Regions from separate parts of the Yersinia vastinensis genome, predicted to be linked through region 1. Evidence: predicted binding sites of a transcription regulator. Region 1 holds the regulator's gene; each other region holds the start of a gene.

Region 1 (5,897 bases):
GCCGTCCGGGGCGCCCGAAAACAAACCCATTATCCCGTGATGAGCAGCTTAGAATTAATAAGCGAAATCAACTACGGCGCGATAAAGTACGTGGCTTACGACGCGTGGAACTGAAGATTAATGCCGATGCCGTCGATGCTCTCAATAGCCTTGCAGAGCAACGTAACATCAGCCGCAGTGAACTGATTGAACAGATGTTGCTTGCTCAATTAGAGCACTCGCAAGAGGGGTTTTAACCTTTTCGGTGACCACGACGGCGTGGCGTAAGTTATTACGCCACGCCGTTATCCCTTAATATCCTATCGACTTAGAATGTTTCCCAATTGGCGTTGCTGTCTACCTTGCTAACAACAGGTGTAGCAGCGAGTACTTTTACCCGAGATTTCACCGCCGGTTTTGCTTGCTCATCATCTGACCGCAGTTTAAACACCGCGACAGCCCGATTTAATTGTGTCGCTTGCTCCTCAAGTGATGTCGCTGCACGGGACGCTTCTTGCACCAGCGCTGCATTTTGCTGAGTCACGCTGTCCATTTCAGCCACCGCCTGCCCAACCTGACTAATACCTTTACTTTGTTCATCAGAAGCAGAGGCAATCTCGCCCATTAAATCTGTCACATTAGTGATAGAACGAACAATCTCATCCATCGTGACACCGGCACTTTCCACCAAAGTAGAACCGCTGCTGACCCGACCGACGGACTCATTAATTAAACCATCAATCTCCTTCGCAGCCTGAGCACTGCGTTGAGCCAAATTACGAACCTCACTGGCAACCACGGCAAAACCGCGACCTTGCTCGCCTGCACGGGCTGCCTCAACTGCCGCATTCAGTGCCAAAATATTGGTCTGGAAAGCAATGCTGTTAATCACCGTCGTAATGTCAGCTATTTTCCGCGAACTGGCTGAAATCTCGTTCATGGTGTTCACCACATCGGCAACCAGCGCCCCTCCCTTTTTCGCTGTTGCAGAAGCATTAGCCGCCAGTTGGCTGGCATGATGCGCATTATCCGCATTATGTTTCACCGTTGCGGTTAGCTGCTCCATGCTGGCTGCCGTTTCTTCAAGAGCAGCTGCCTGCTGTTCGGTACGAGAAGATAAGTCAGTATTACCGGCAGAAATTTCGGCAGCACCATGATAAATCCCATCAGTACTACTGCGAATCGCTTGTACCGTGTTTACCAGACTGGTTTGTACGTCCCGTAATAGTGGGAACAGTTGTCCAACGCAGTTACGACCAAAATCGACGATAGGTTGCCCAAGTTGCCCTGAAGCAATAACCCGGAAATGTGCGCGAATATCGTCCAATGGACGTACCAAATTGGCAACCAGATAACGATCGGTTACCAGCAAAATCACCAGACCCGCAACTAAAGCAGAGATCAATGTAATGCTGCTCACTTTGGTTAACTGAGAGAATTGATCTTTGGCCACACCAATGGCTTTCGAAGCAGCCTGATTAAAGGCTTCAGCCACGGAGCCATACTGGCGACTCAATGCGGGTACTGTTTTTTTCGCTAAATCTTGATAGGTGGCACTATTGTTATCCATTGCCGCCTGATAAAGCGGCATTACACCCTGTTCAATTAATCCACTCCACCCATCAATCACTCCAGTAACTAAAGCAGGATCAATCTGTGCATGATCGATAGCCTTAAACTCTGCGAGTTTTTTCTTCAGATTCTCCAGCGCGACATTGGATGATTTTAGCTCTTTATCTGCGTCTGCAATGTTACCGCTTTGGCGATAATCCACTGCACGGGCGAGACGAGTTACCATTCGGAAGTATTGATCTGTCCCCTGATTGACCAAATTCATGTTTTCAACCAGCACGCTATTGGCGTTAGAGGATTGGGTGAGTTGGTTCAGTGACAGCAACGTATAAGTGGATACGCCGCCCCAAAGCAGACAAAAGGCGCCAAGCACCCAAAGTAATGCAACTCTGATGGTGATATTTTTTAAAAACTGCATGTTCGTTCCCCTTATATATCGGATAGTTACCGATAGAGACTCTGGTGTTATTTGATGACCTAAAAGCAATAAAGGACGTTCCATACAGCTAACGACAACTCCTTTCCCGACAAACTTTCATCTGGCGGTTTTCCCCCTGGCACCGCAAATTGCAACCATTCAGTTACACAAAGGTTATCGGCAATAGCGTTATAAGATTGAGCGGCTCACAAAAATTTAATATCGCATGAACTTGATATGAGCCTGACGGCGTTTTCTGGCATGATGTCGCCCTATGAAATGTGTTATATTGTTGGGCAGCGTGCTCAGTAATTGGCATAACTATTTGAATTTAAAAGGTATTAAGTTATATGGCAACTGTAGGCATTTTCTTTGGCAGCGATACTGGCAATACCGAAAACATTGCCAAGATGATCCAAAAGCAACTGGGCAAAGAGGTTGCTGAGGTTCACGACATTGCCAAAAGTAGTAAAGAAGATTTAGAAGGTTTCGATATCCTGCTGCTTGGTATCCCTACCTGGTACTACGGCGAAGCACAGTGTGACTGGGATGATTTTTTCCCAACACTGGAAGAGATCGATTTCAATGGCAAATTGGTTGCTTTGTTCGGTTGTGGTGATCAGGAAGACTACGCAGAATATTTCTGTGATGCGATGGGGACCGTGCGCGACATCATCGAACCACGCGGTGCCGCAATCGTCGGTCACTGGCCGACTGCGGGTTACCACTTCGAAGCATCTAAAGGTCTGGCTGATGATGATCATTTCATTGGATTAGCTATCGATGAAGACCGCCAGCCAGAATTGACCAATGAACGTGTTGAAGCTTGGGTTAAACAGATCAGTGAAGAGCTGAATCTGGCCGAGATCACTGGCTAAATTTGTCAGATAGGAAACGCTTGGTGGATGATGTACTCCGCTAAGCGTTTCCATAAATTTCAATCCCTTTTGGCGCTCTTTTTTTTGCCCCTCACAGACTCTTAATCTCATTAAGCTCGGCTTATAGTCACAAATTTCACATGGTTTTATTTGTGGTCAGAATGCGCTTTGTTAAGCAGCCCACAGATCAGCATTATCATCTGTGCAAAATGAAAATAAACCGCTACAAATGTGTAACGTTCGGCGTAGCCGCTTTATACTTGAAGCATGCAACAATCCCATTCATCAATACATTGCATGATTAATCTGACAAAGTGTGCAATTATATCTTTGTTAACAACCACGGTTTTCATTTGGGGCTAGCAGTTCTATAATGAGACGCAATTGTAATTATTGCGCCACGGATGTCATAGGCTGAACAGCCTTAATTTGAATCGATAGTAACAGGACTGAATCCGCATGACTGACAACAATAAAGCCTTAAAAAACGCTGGACTTAAAGTAACACTGCCCCGGCTTAAGATTCTGGAAGTGTTGCAGGATCCGGCGTGCCATCACGTCAGCGCGGAAGATCTTTATAAAAAGCTGATCGATATCGGTGAAGAAATTGGTTTAGCCACGGTTTACCGTGTACTCAACCAGTTTGACGATGCCGGTATTGTGACCCGCCACAATTTCGAAGGCGGTAAATCAGTCTTTGAGCTGACGCAGCAGCACCATCATGATCACCTAATTTGCCTTGATTGCGGCAAAGTGATCGAGTTTAGTAATGAATCCATTGAATCGCTTCAACGTGAAATTGCTAAACAGCATGGTATCAAACTGACCAATCACAGTCTGTATTTGTACGGCCACTGTGAGACCGGCGATTGCCGCGAAAATGAGTCTGCGCACGATAAAAGATAAAGTATGTCCATCATCTTTCACACTGCAGGTGTGTTGGCTGCTCTCACTCACCCGAATCACTTACTGATGTAAGCTCATCGGGATTCCATTGATTGCCGCCGTCCTGCAATTTGAAATCTATTGGGCATTATGTTATCGCATTGATTTTATAAAGACTTTAAGCGTTGAAATTTTAAGTACCGAATAATGTTAGGGTTTATTTTTATCCAGAGATTATCTGGTGAACATAAACCCATCAGCAAGATGGCCACCTTTCCCGTTCAATCATCCGAGTTCAGCTCGGCCGGGACTCAGGTGGTCTTTCTTATTGAGACCTCGCCCTCCTTCCCTATCTAATTTTGAACATTTCTGTCTACCTCAAACAATCAAACCGCCCTTACCACCGCCCAAACCGACTGCCCATCACGATATTTCTGGCAAAAAAAGCCCCGGACATGCCGGGGGAAAACCATCAACTCAACTTCACTTAATATTGTTTACCTCAAAAACCAAGCAAACAGGAATAACATCAGACACAGCACTTTGAAAAAACCATCAGATTTTAACCGGTTCCGCACGACTACTGCGTTTACCATCCGGGCTGGTCGAGCGGATAAATACATCACCACTGACTGTAGGTTGTGCTTTGGCATCATACTTCTGCCATTGCTGACCACCATCGGTGGAATACTCAATAATCAAGCCCGGTAAGGAAATATTTGCTTCCAATACACCAGAGACAACTCGTGCGCCGGGTACTGGCAAGCGGTAGGCAATACCGGCTTTATCCAGTTTTGCCAACTCACGCTGGCCCATAATATTGGCAAAACGTTGCCAATCAGTGTGTAACGCTTGGGTATCCACCTGTTGCGTCTCACCACCTTTGTACTCGCGGCCTGCTTTATAATCTTGTTCCCAAGATGCACGGTGCCAAGCGCGCTCCGCCAACGGTAATACGCGAGGAAAAATCATGTACTCCATCTGTTCATCAGTACGCACGGTTTCATTCCACGATTGACCGGAAATTCCGTGTACACCCGGCCAAGGTTTATCACTTTTCGCACTGAAGTAATTACCATCGCGGTCCACAGACGTTTCAGCATTTTGCGGCATGTTATTTGGTGCAAAGCTAAAGACTTTGGCTTCGTCGGTAAAGCGAGTTGCCCAGTAGTAACCGCGTTCATTGGGGTTAACTTCATAGGGCATGTCGAAGTAGACATAATCGGGATTAGAAGCAACCACTTCGTAGCCTTTATTGGCCCAGTCATTGATTGAGTCAGCACCGCCCCAGAAGAGAGTATCCCAGAAGTTAACGCCAACACGTTGAGTGGCGAAGGCTTTCGAATCTTTCGCGTCTTTCAATCCATCTTGCCAAGCCTGCATTTTTTCGATGCCGTGAGCCTTCACTAATTCACTGACTTCAATGGCAAAGTGGCTGGAAAGATGTTCAACATCCTGAACTTTGCCTTGCTTAACCATATCCTGACAAACTTGTGACTTGGCCCAAGGTTTATCTTCAACGCTCTTATCAATAATGCCTTTGCCCGGCTCAATGGTGCCATTTTTATCTTGGAAACCGGCCCCCAGACGAATATTTTTCGCCTCATCACCACCAAAATGCCAAGTGGTCAGCGCCATGCCAGCTTCTTTGTGCATCTGGGCCATTTCGCCAATCACTTTATCAACGAAACGCTTCGATGAATCCAGACATGGGTTCAGATAGCTTTTGCGATCATAGAACTGCACTGAAGTCGTGTTAGAGTCATCTGTCGGGTCAACCAAACGGAATTCGTTGGCCTCTTTCTCTTTGCCCTGCTTCATCAGATTGTTGTAACGCGCTTCCATCGACACCACCGCAGCTCGAGCATGTGCTGGCATGTCAATTTCAGGAATAACATCAATTTGACGAGCTTTCGCGTATTTCAGAATTTCGATGTAATCGTCACGGGTAAAGTGACCAGAACCCAGATTATTGCTCTCCGGGCCTGAACCTAATTGCGGCAGTAAGCAGGTGTTCTCAGTTAAATCGTGGCAACGTTTACTCCCAACATCCGTCAGTTCTGGCAGACCGGGGATCTCAATACGCCAACCTTCATCATCACTCAGGTGGAAGTGGAATTTGTTTAACTTGTAAGCTGCCATCTGATCCAACAGGCGCAGCACCG
Region 2 (5,897 bases), 2.0 Mb from region 1:
CACTCAAGTGTCGTTTATTCTCATCAATAAGGGTCATCATGGTCTATCAAGCAGCCTCCTCCCGCTATCAGGAAATGGAGTACCATCGTTGTGGTCGTCATGGGCTATTGCTCCCGGCTATTTCACTTGGACTATGGCATAACTTTGGTGATAGCACGCTGTATGAAAATAGCCGTCATTTGGTTCTCCGAGCTTTTGATCACGGTATTACCCACTTTGATTTAGCCAATAACTACGGCCCTCCCCCCGGATCGGCTGAACTGAATTTTGGTCGTATTTTGCAACAAGACCTGCGCCCTTATCGCGATGAGCTGATTATCTCCTCCAAGGCAGGCTACACCATGTGGCCCGGCCCTTATGGTGATTGGGGTTCTAAAAAATATTTGGTGGCCAGTATCAATCAAAGCTTGCAACGTATGGGGTTGGATTATGTTGATATTTTCTATCACCACCGCCCAGATCCCAATACGCCATTGGAAGAAACGATGGCAGCGCTAGACCTGCTCGTACGGCAAGGTAAGGCACTGTATATCGGCTTGTCTAACTACCCGGCGACACTTATGCGTCAGGCTTGCGAAATTTTGGCGCAACTGGGGACTCCATGTCTGATTCATCAACCCAAATACTCAATGTTTGAGCGCTGGATTGAAGCAGATCTGCAAAATACGCTGGAGGAATATGGGGTGGGTTCCATTGCCTTTTCTCCACTGGCTGGCGGGTTATTAACTGATCGCTATTTGACTGGCATCCCATTAGACTCACGAGCCGCCAGTGACAGTAAATTCCTCAATCCTGAACAACTTACAGCGGAAAAACTGACGAAAGTGCGTCAATTGAATGAGTTGGCATTAGATCGTGGGCAGAAGTTGTCGCAGATGTCTTTAGCTTGGGTCTTACGAGGTGGGCGGGTAACCTCGGCTCTGATTGGAGCCAGTAAAACGAGTCAAATCGATGATGCCGTCGGCATGCTGGCAAATACTGAATTCAGTGAAGCTGAGATAAAAATTATCGAAGACATTTTGGTGTAAACGTTTCCTCTCCTATCATCAAACAGGGGCTAAGTGCCCCTGTTAACGTCCTTTCATCATCCTCACAGATAATTCCTAAATCTTTATTTTACAGTTTTATCCGAATCCCAGCGGGGACCGCACTGTTTAAGATGGTGTCATAGCCATAAGGCCAAATAAGGATGAATGATGATAAAAGCGGCCCTGTTTAAATCGACGCTGTTGAAACTGAGTGTCGTGAGACCGAGAAGAATCAAGCCCTTGCTATTGATAACTATATTAGCTTGGTTCCCTCTCATTCCAATGGCAAATGCCGAGAGTATTGAATTGCTACCCAGTGTGTCTTTGCAAATTGGCGAACAAGACCGCAGTGGTAATTATTGGGATGGTTATGATTGGCGCGACCGGCAGTGGTGGCACAACCATCAAGGCCGAGATTTAGGTGAACGAAACCGCCACGGCCATTACTGGGATGGTCACCGCTGGCAAAATAGAGGTTGGTGGAAAAAGAATTATTACTACCATGAAGGCCGCTACTGGAAATATGACAAGCACGCCAAAAAGCAACATCGCGGTCATGGAAAAGGGCATGGTCATCATCACGACTAAGTCACGTTTGTTGTCAGGCGGGAGTTTGCCCCACCCGCCTTATGGCATCATTGTCTGTCGTTGACTAAAGCAAACCCACAAGCAAGTATGCATTTAATCCAACCACGACCAGCACAATCAGTTTCCCCAAATTCTGAATCAATTTTGAGTTAACCATATCTCCCATCAATTCTTTATTGCCGGTGAAAACCAGCAGTGGCACCAATGCCAGTGCGATACCAAAACTGAGCAATACCTGACTCATAACCAGTATCCGGGTAGCATCTAACCCCGCTAAAATAACAATAAAAGAGGGCAGCATAGTCACCAGACGACGAACCCAAATGGGAATGTAAAACCGCACAAAGCCCTGCATAACCACTTGCCCAGCTAACGTCCCGACCACTGTTGATGAAAGCCCGGCGGCCACTAAACTTAAGCCAAAAATAGTGGCGGCAGCATTCCCCAGCAGTGGTTGCAATGTTAAATAGGCTTGTTCAATCTCGGCAATACTGCCGTAACCATTGAAATGAAAAGCTGCTGCGGCTGTTGCCATCATCGCCAGATTGACGAAACCGGCGATGGTCATCGCAATCGCGACATCCAATTTCGTCGACGCATAACGATCCGCTTTAGAGCTCTCCCCTGCCGTTTGCGTCAATGAAGAATGCAGATAGATAACGTGCGGCATAATGGTGGCACCCAATACCCCGGCGGCTAAAAACACCGCATCACGGTTAGGTAAATCTGGGACTAACATCCCTCGCCCTAGCGCTGCAATCTCAGGGCGCGAGAAAATAAGCTCAACAATGTAGGCGGCAGCAACAAACAGCAACAACCCACCGATGACCAGTTCGAGCGGTTTTTGCCCACGGTTTTGCAGCATGAGAATGAGGAATGTTGCGATGCCCGTCAGTACCGCCCCTTCCAAAAGAGTGACACCTAAGAGCAATTTAAAGCCGATCGCCGCACCGATAAACTCAGCCAAATCCGTTGCTATTGCGATTATCTCGGCTTGCACCCAGTACGCCCAAACTACGGGACGGGGGAAACGATCTCGAATGTGTTCAGCCAGATTTTTACCCGTTGCAATACCGAGTTTGGCAGAAAGTAATTGGATAAGCATGGCCATGATGTTGGCCCAAACAACTACCCATAAAAGGGTGTAGCCAAATGAAGCGCCCGCTTGAATATTGGTGGCAAAGTTACCGGGGTCAATATAACCAATGGCCGCGATAAAAGCAGGCCCCATCAGGGAGAGCTTAATCCTCCTTGATGTACGGCGGGATGTATCGACAGCACGGCTATTCAACATTCAGTATTACCCTTGGGGAATTTACGGCTACTCTCTGATCACCAATAATAGATAAATGATAATAATTATCAAGCGCATTTAGAACGACAAAACTTATCTCTCTGATAGCCAATACCGCATAATTTGCCGTGCAATAATCTTTTGCGCATTGTTTCTGAAAACCGTGCCAAATCTGACATCGCAGCTTCCAAGACTGGGAGCTACAATTATCCAAGCTCATGGATTAAAACTACCTCTTTAGCATATTATTAACATCCTATTTTTTGTGATCTACCCCACTAATTTGTTTGCATTTATGAAAGTGAATTTCTATATTTGCAGCCTACGTCTCGTTTTTAATGTAGCCGTTACATAAAATGTCCACGAAAATCTAGCCTGCCTCAAATTTGGAGCACATATGTCCCATATTCTGCAGTTTGCGTTGGCCTTGATCGTGGTGGCCATATTAGCTCTGGCTGCCTGTAAAGATCGCAAGAGCATCCGCATTCGGTTTGTTATTCAATTGCTGGTTATTGAAGTGTTATTGGCGTACTTCTTCCTCCATTCGGAAGCTGGATTAGGTTTTGTGAAAGGATTCGCCGGCTTATTCGACAAATTACTCGGATTCGCTGCTACCGGTACTGACTTTGTCTTTGGCAATATGGGGGATAAAGGTCTGGCGTTCTTCTTCCTGAGAGTGCTGTGCCCTATCGTCTTCATTTCTGCCTTAATCGGTATTTTGCAATACATCAAAGTACTGCCGATCGTTATCCGTATCATTGGTACTTTATTGTCCAAAATTAACGGCATGGGCAAACTGGAATCATTCAACGCAGTGAGTTCACTGATTCTGGGCCAGTCTGAAAACTTTATCGCTTATAAAGACATTTTGGGCAAAATGTCCGAAAAACGTATGTACACCATGGCAGCAACTGCAATGTCGACAGTTTCTATGTCGATTGTGGGGGCTTATATGTCAATGCTGGACGCGAAATTCGTGGTCGCGGCACTGGTGCTTAACATGTTCAGTACCTTTATCGTGTTGTCATTAATCAACCCGTATAAAGCTGAAGAAGAAGAAGAGTTACAACTCAGTAACTTGCATGAAGGCCAAAGCTTCTTTGAAATGCTGGGGGAATACATCCTGGCGGGTTTCAAAGTCGCCATTATTGTTGCTGCAATGCTGATTGGTTTTATCGCATTGATTGCTGCTGTAAATGCCTTGTTCAGCCTGCTGTTCGGTATTAGCTTCCAAGGAATCTTGGGTTATGTGTTCTTCCCGTTCGCATGGATTATGGGCGTTCCGGCGCATGAGGCCTTGCAAGTGGGTAGTATCATGGCGACCAAACTGGTTTCTAACGAATTTGTGGCAATGATGGACTTGCAGAAAGTCGCATCAGAACTGTCACCACGTAGTGTCGGTATTCTGTCCGTGTTCTTGGTTTCATTCGCGAACTTCTCTTCTATCGGTATCGTAGCCGGGGCGATTAAAGGTCTGAATGAGCATCAGGGGAATGTGGTTTCTCGTTTTGGTTTAAAACTGCTGTACGGCTCCACATTGGTGAGCGTATTGTCCGCCTCTATCGCGGGTCTGGTACTCTAATAAGTCGTATCAGAAAGCAGTGAATAAAAAGGCGCTACGGCGCCTTTTTTTACAGCTGCAATTCAAGACCAAACGATTCCCCAAAGTCATTGGCGTTGCAGCAAGGCAGCAAGCGAGCAAGTCCCGATGAGCTGACTCAAGTCAGTGATTCGGGCGCGTGAGCACAGCTAACACCGCTGCAGCGCCAAGACCAAACGATTCCCCAAAGTCATTGGCGTTGCAGCAAGGCAGCAAGCGAGCAAGTCCCGATGAGCTGACTCAAGTCAGTGATTCGGGCGCGTGAGCACAGCTAACACCGCTGCAGCGCCAAGACCAAACGATTCCCCAAAGTCATTGGCGTTGCAGCAAGGCAGCAAGCGAGCAAGTCCCGATGAGCTGACTCAAGTCAGTGATTCGGGCGCGTGAGCACAGCTAACACCGCTGCAGCGCCAAGACCAAACGATTCCCCAAAGTCATTGGCGTTGCAGCAAGGCAGCAAGCGAGCAAGTCCCGATGAGCTGACTCAAGTCAGTGATTCGGGCGCGTGAGCACAGCTAACACCGCTGCAGCGCCAAGACCAAACGATTCCCCAAAGTCATTGGCGTTGCAGCAAGCGAGCAAGTCCCGATGAGCTAACTCAAGTCAGTGATTCGGGCGCGTGAGCACAGCTAACACCGCTGCAGTGCCAAGGACGAAGGGGAATCACCAATCAATACCCTTCTGCGCCTTAACCCCACAATCAAAAGCATGCTTAACAGGCCGTAATTCGCTGACGGTATCTGCGAGGGCAATGAGATCGCGATGACATGCTCGCCCGGTGATGATGACGCTTTGATTCTTAGGTCGTTCTTTTAACGTGGTTATTATTTCGTCTAGTGCCAAGTAACCGTAAGTGATCATGTAAGTTAACTCATCTAGAATCACGAGATGGTATGACGGGTCGGATAACATTCGACGGCCTTGTTCCCATACCCTTTGTGCTGCGAGGGTATCTGCCACCTTGTCTTGTGTCTCCCAAGTAAAACCGGTTTTCATAATATGAAACTCAACCCCGTTGCGACTCAACAGATTATATTCACCACTTTCCCATGTGCCTTTAATAAACTGAACGACGCCAACTTGCTTATCATGACCAACAGCTCGTGCCGCCGTACCAAAAGCTGCTGTACTTTTTCCTTTACCATTACCGGTAAATACAATGATGATACCGCCCGTTTTAGTCGCTTCAGCAACACGCGTTTCAACCTGTTCCTTAATATGTTGCTGCCGCTGCTGATACCGTTCTTCGCTCATTGAGATACCCTCCGCGCAAAAGCTAGTGCTGACAACCTGCGCATACTTTCATCTGAATTAGGTCAAAGAATGAGTTACCTTTATCATCAAGCAAAATAAAGGCGGGGAAATTTTCGACTTCCATTTTCCATAC
Region 3 (5,897 bases), 520 kb from region 1:
AGAGAAAAAAATGCGACTCCAATTTTATTCATATCACCTCCTTTTACATGTAAGCTTTATTGAGATTTAAATAGCATGGCGATGCATTGGCATTAAAATATTGTTTTTGATGAATGGAGGGAATTTTATTTTTTAAGGAGGATGTGTGTCTGCGAATTAATAACCGTGATTACGCTAATATGAAATAAATAAAATAATAGACTGTGAAATTATTTTATTTATTTCAGGGGTGGAATCCATTGCGTAATTGACTTGCTGTAATATTAAATGTGCGGCGTAGGGCTGTCGTGAAATTAGCTGAACTGGTATATCCGGCAAGGGTGGCCGCTTGATCAATACTGATACCTTCTTTCTGGAGTGCCAGCATGGCGCGTTTTAAACGGCAATGGCGCAGGTATTCAAACACCGTAATGTTGTAACTTTCACGAAAACGCCGCTGTAACGTACTTTGGCTCATATTCACTAAATGCGCTAACTCACTCATTGATAGGTGGTCAGCCTCGCCACTTTCCAGCCAATCGCGTACCTGCTGAATACGATTCAACCCACGTAATGACATTTTATTTTGTTGTTGGGCCTGCTTCTCCAGTGAGCTGAACGCTTCAATAATCAACCCAATACATTGAGTTTCCCACTGTAGCCGCTCGAGTGGTGTTGAAAAGGGCGGAGCACTTGCTATTTTCTGGGCGATGGCTTGAGCGTGGATGGATGGACGCCATAAATGAATCGCCAAGTGTTGCTGAGTAAAGTTGTACAGCGCATCCCAGGAGCCAGAGTGCGGCAATAAATCACCGTACAACCATTCACGGTCAAAGGTGAGAGTCAGCGTGCGTTCGTGACTGTTGTTTTTGCCATGGCGAGTAAATAGAGTGCTTTCCGTCAGCGAAACTAGGGAGGCATCGCCTTTTTCCTGCAAATGCAGTTGTTTACCACCAAATGAAACATGTGCGCTACCGCTAACCACAATCGCCAGTTTCAGCGCAGGATTGAGCTGACTCTGCGTTTTAATATCGTAGAGATTAGTGACGTTTGCGGTATGCAAAATCAGGTGTGGATTTAGGCGTAACACCTGAAAATCACCATATAATACCGGGTCAGTAGACAAAGATTTAGCCCCGCTCAACTGATAATCGCTGGCAACCAGATTCGATTGCTGCACAATCTGGTCGCGGTAAATCGGTTTGGATGAGGGGGAAACATTGCGTAAATTATTTCTTTTCACCGCGGGCATGACAAATTCTCCACTGACATTGACGTTCTGACAAAGAGCTTTGCTGTTTACACAAACCTTTTTTCTGATAGCAAATGTAACAATTAGCAAGATGAATTGATAATGAAAATAATTATCAATCTTGTTCGTTTTTGTTGCCCTATGAATAGATCGGTAGAGATTTTCCTCTGCTGACATTTGCTGTGGGCTTTTGCATCGGGGAAAGTGTAATGAAAGTAAAATGGCAGCGGCGCTCTCTGACGACCTTGGCGAGCTTGATTGGCCTGTGTATTTCAACTCCGCTTTGGGCGCAGACACAAGATAGCACTCAAACCGGCTCTGATACAGCCGCGATAGAAAAAACACAAACTGTCACCGCGACTCAACAGCAAGAACCCTCTGAAGCCGGAGGCAAAGCGGCGTCTGGCGATACTCTAGTGGTGACGGCTCAACAGCAAGTGCGTCAAGCATTAGGGGCATCCACTATTACTGCGGAAGATATCCGCAAACGCCCACCGGCAAATGACCTATCCGAAATTATCCGTACTATGCCGGGTGTGAATCTTTCCGGCAACTCAGCCAGTGGTCAGCGCGGTAATAACCGCCAGATTGATATTCGTGGCATGGGGCCAGAAAATACCCTGATTATGATTGATGGCATTCCGGTTTCGAGCCGCAATGCGGTGCGTTATGGTTGGCGTGGCGAGCGTGATACCCGTGGTGATACCAACTGGGTTCCCGCTAATATGGTTGAAAAAATCGAAGTGTTACGCGGCCCGGCAGCGGCACGCTATGGTAATGGTGCCGCAGGTGGTGTGGTGAATATCATCACCAAACAACCAGACAAAGAGCTGCACGGTAGCTGGAATGCTTATATGAACCTGCCACAGCACAGTGAAGAAGGGGCAACGCGGCGCACTGATTTTAGTCTGATGGGGCCATTAAGTGACACCCTCAGCTTCCGTTTATACGGTGGATACAATAAAACTGATGCTGATGATTGGGATATTAACGCCGGTCATGAGTCAGCCCGAACAGGTAATCAGGCTGGGACGTTGCCGGCCGGGCGTGAAGGGGTGCGCAATAAAGATATCAATGGGTTACTGCGTTGGGACTTCGCGGTCGGCCAATCTCTGGAGTTTGAGGTGGGTTATAGCCGTCAGGGGAATATTTACGCTGGTGATACCCAAAACACCAACAGCAATGCCATTGTTCGTAGTTTATACGGCGCAGAAACTAACGTGATGTATCGCGATAACTTCTCACTCACACATCGTGGTTTCTGGGATAACGGTGTCAGCACGACCTCTTATGTTCAGTATGAAGATACACGCAACTCACGTATTAATGAGGGACTGGCGGGCGGTACAGAAGGTATTTTCTCTAATAACCATTTCAGCACTATCAAGCTGGATAACTATTTGGCCCATTCCGAAATTAACTTGCCCTTTGATTGGGGCGTTAATCAGGTACTGACTGTGGGTGCCGAATGGAATGACCAGAAAATGAATGACCCAACCTCTAATACCCAAACAACGAGCGAAGGGGGCAGTGTCAGTGGCTTAACTGGCACCGGGCGCGATACTCGCTCGTCAGCACAGATAGCGTCGGTCTTTGTTGAAGACAATATTGAATTGACAGACACCACGATGCTCACCCCTGCGCTGCGTTTTGATCATCACAGCACCGCGGGCAGTAACTGGAGTCCGGGCCTAAACCTGTCACAAGAACTGGGCGATTACTTCACCATGAAAATGGGTATCGCGCGTTCATATAAAGCGCCGAATCTCTATCAAACCAACCCTAACTATCTGTTATATAGCCGTGGTCAGGGCTGCTATGGTGGTGGCGGCAGTTGCTACTTGATGGGGAATGATTCTCTATCAGCCGAAACGAGTGTGAACAAAGAGATTGGGTTCGAGTTCCATAATAACGATGGCATTATTGCCGGTATTACTTACTTCCGTAATGATTATCGCAATAAGATTGAGCCGGGCTTGGTCTCACTGGGCAACGCCAGTGGCGGAACTGGCGCTTATGCTAACTCCGATATTTTCCAGTGGGAGAATGTGCCGAAAGCATTGGTTGAAGGTTTGGAAGGTAACCTGACCGTTCCATTCACTGATACGGTGCAATGGAGTAGCAACCTGACCTACATGTTGGAATCGAAGAACAAAACGACCGGGGATTATCTATCGATCACCCCAGAGTTTACACTGAATAGCTCATTGAGCTGGCAAGCAACGGATGATCTGTCCTTCCTGTCGACTGTGACATGGTATGGGCGTCAGAAACCGAAGAAATATGACTATCAAGGTTTGCCTGTGACAGGTACGGCGCTCAATGAAGTCAGCCCGTATGCCATTTTTGGTCTGAGCACCAGCTATACCGTGACAAAAAATGTCAGTGTCACCACGGGTATCGAAAACTTGTTTGATAAGCGCCAGTTCCGTGCGGGTAATGCGCAGAACGTTGCCAATATCGCGGGTGCTGGGGCGGCCACTTATAATGAGCCGGGCCGGACATTCTTTGTGAGCTTGAATACTCAGTTCTAAACTTACCTCTCTACAATGAGCAGATACGGCCATTTTCGGCTGTTTCTGCTCTCTTTATCGCCACAATATTTTCCATTTGCCATTCACCGCCATAAAAGTCCTACCAACAGCACGAGACACTCAGAGAGCGATGGTATCCATTCATTAGTTATGGTTATTATACTTGTCATCTTTCAATCAGCAGGTGTGTTGGCCTTTAGTGATGGGCTAACTGAGAGCCGTTATCAATATGTAAGATGATTACACTGCGCTCAACGATTCAGCAAAAATTTAATGTTGCTTTTATGTGAACGAATTAACACTGAGTTTAAATACTGGTATGCTGGTTGAGCGAAACTGGGCCTCTTACCTTACACCTACTGCATCAGTGATGATGGCTGGTGGAATAAGCCCGGCAAAATAAATGACAATAAGAGCGAGGAGAGAGTCGTGCTAGAAGAATACCGTAAGCACGTAGCCGAGCGTGCTGCAGAGGGTATCGTCCCCAAGCCATTAGATGCATCACAAATGGCAGCGCTGGTTGAATCATTAAAAAATCCGCCTGTGGGCGAAGAAGAATTCCTATTAGACCTGCTGATTAACCGCGTACCACCTGGTGTTGATGAAGCAGCCTATGTTAAAGCTGGTTTTTTGGCTGCTATCGCCAAGGGCGAAGCCCACTCCCCTTTGATTACCGCAGAGAAAGCTATTGAACTGCTTGGCACCATGCAAGGCGGTTATAATATTCATCCGCTGATTGATGCGTTAGATAATGAAAAGCTGGCTCCAATTGCGGGCAAAGCCTTATCTCATACCTTGCTGATGTTTGATAACTTCTACGATGTGGAAGAAAAAGCCAAAGCCGGTAATCCGCATGCTAAGAAAGTGATGCAATCCTGGGCTGATGCCGAATGGTATCTTTCCCGTCCAGCACTGGCTGAGAAAATCACGGTCACGGTCTTTAAAGTCACTGGTGAGACCAACACTGATGACTTGTCTCCGGCCCCTGATGCCTGGTCTCGCCCTGATATCCCATTGCATGCTCTGGCAATGCTCAAAAATGAGCGTGAGGGGATTCATCCGGATCAACCGGGCAGTGTTGGCCCAATTAAGCAAATTGAAGAGCTGAACAAAAAAGGCTTCCCGCTGGCTTATGTCGGTGACGTCGTTGGTACTGGTTCTTCGCGCAAATCTGCCACTAACTCTGTGCTGTGGTTTATGGGCGACGATATCCCTTACGTGCCGAACAAGCGCGGTGGTGGTGTGGTGCTGGGCAGCAAAATTGCGCCAATCTTCTTTAATACCATGGAAGATGCTGGTGCTCTGCCAATCGAAGTCGATGTTGCCAATATGAATATGGGCGACGTTATTGATATCTTCCCGTATCTGGGTGAAGTTCGCCGCCATGATACTGGCGAGATATTAGCCACTTTCGAACTTAAAACGGATGTGTTGCTGGATGAAGTCCGCGCCGGTGGCCGTATTCCATTGATTGTGGGCCGTGGCTTGACCACGAAAGCTCGCGAATCATTAGGGCTGCCTGCCAGTGAAGTATTCCGTGTGGCGAAACCGGTGGCGAAAAGCAACAAAGGTTTCTCGCTGGCACAAAAAATGGTGGGTCGCGCCTGTGGTGTTGCTGGAGTGCGTCCGGGTGAATATTGTGAGCCTAAAATGACTTCGGTCGGTTCACAAGATACCACTGGGCCAATGACGCGTGATGAGCTGAAAGACTTGGCGTGTCTGGGTTTCTCCGCTGATTTAGTGATGCAGTCATTCTGCCATACAGCGGCATATCCGAAGCCAGTTGACGTGACGACCCATCACACACTGCCTGATTTTATTATGAACCGTGGCGGTGTGTCTCTGCGCCCGGGCGACGGTATCATTCACTCATGGCTGAACCGCATGCTGCTACCAGATACCGTTGGTACAGGCGGTGACTCCCATACCCGTTTCCCTATCGGGATCTCTTTCCCTGCAGGTTCTGGTCTGGTCGCTTTTGCGGCGGCAACCGGTGTGATGCCTCTGGACATGCCTGAATCTGTACTGGTGCGTTTTAAAGGCGAAATGCAGCCGGGTATCACCTTGCGTGATCTGGTGCATGCAATCCCTTACTACGCGATTCAGGAAGGTTTGCTGACTGTCGAGAAGCA

Evidence for each region. The regulator Fur, encoded in region 1, represses iron uptake genes when iron is present. The targets are predictions, from matches to a motif close to ATAATAATGAGAACNACTATCAA.
Region 2: a site for Fur is predicted at 2,960-2,982, ahead of ACIOG0_RS06245 (Nramp family divalent metal transporter). Genes of this name have one in related genera too.
Region 3: a site for Fur is predicted at 1,328-1,350, ahead of ACIOG0_RS17945 (TonB-dependent siderophore receptor). Genes of this name have one in related genera too.

The regions. Positions count from the first base shown of each region.
Region 1 covers NZ_CP173260.1:3,340,627-3,346,523, forward strand. Annotated here, with positions in the region: gene ybfE (LexA regulated protein) at 1-236, shown strand, start outside; gene ACIOG0_RS15565 (methyl-accepting chemotaxis protein) at 308-1,969, opposite strand; gene fldA (flavodoxin FldA) at 2,320-2,847, shown strand; gene fur (ferric iron uptake transcriptional regulator) at 3,307-3,753, shown strand; gene ACIOG0_RS15580 (beta-N-acetylhexosaminidase) at 4,288-5,897, opposite strand, start outside.
Region 2 covers NZ_CP173260.1:1,362,738-1,368,634, reverse strand. Annotated here, with positions in the region: gene ACIOG0_RS06255 (aldo/keto reductase) at 39-1,028, shown strand; gene ACIOG0_RS06250 (DUF2502 domain-containing protein) at 1,197-1,616, shown strand; gene ACIOG0_RS06245 (Nramp family divalent metal transporter) at 1,681-2,910, opposite strand; gene ACIOG0_RS06240 (NupC/NupG family nucleoside CNT transporter) at 3,308-4,492, shown strand; gene cobO (cob(I)yrinic acid a,c-diamide adenosyltransferase) at 5,174-5,764, opposite strand; gene ACIOG0_RS06230 (fumarate hydratase) at 5,787-5,897, opposite strand, start outside.
Region 3 covers NZ_CP173260.1:3,857,785-3,863,681, reverse strand. Annotated here, with positions in the region: gene ACIOG0_RS17955 (hypothetical protein) at 1-32, opposite strand, end outside; gene ACIOG0_RS17950 (AraC family transcriptional regulator) at 224-1,231, opposite strand; gene ACIOG0_RS17945 (TonB-dependent siderophore receptor) at 1,441-3,765, shown strand; gene acnB (bifunctional aconitate hydratase 2/2-methylisocitrate dehydratase) at 4,195-5,897, shown strand, end outside.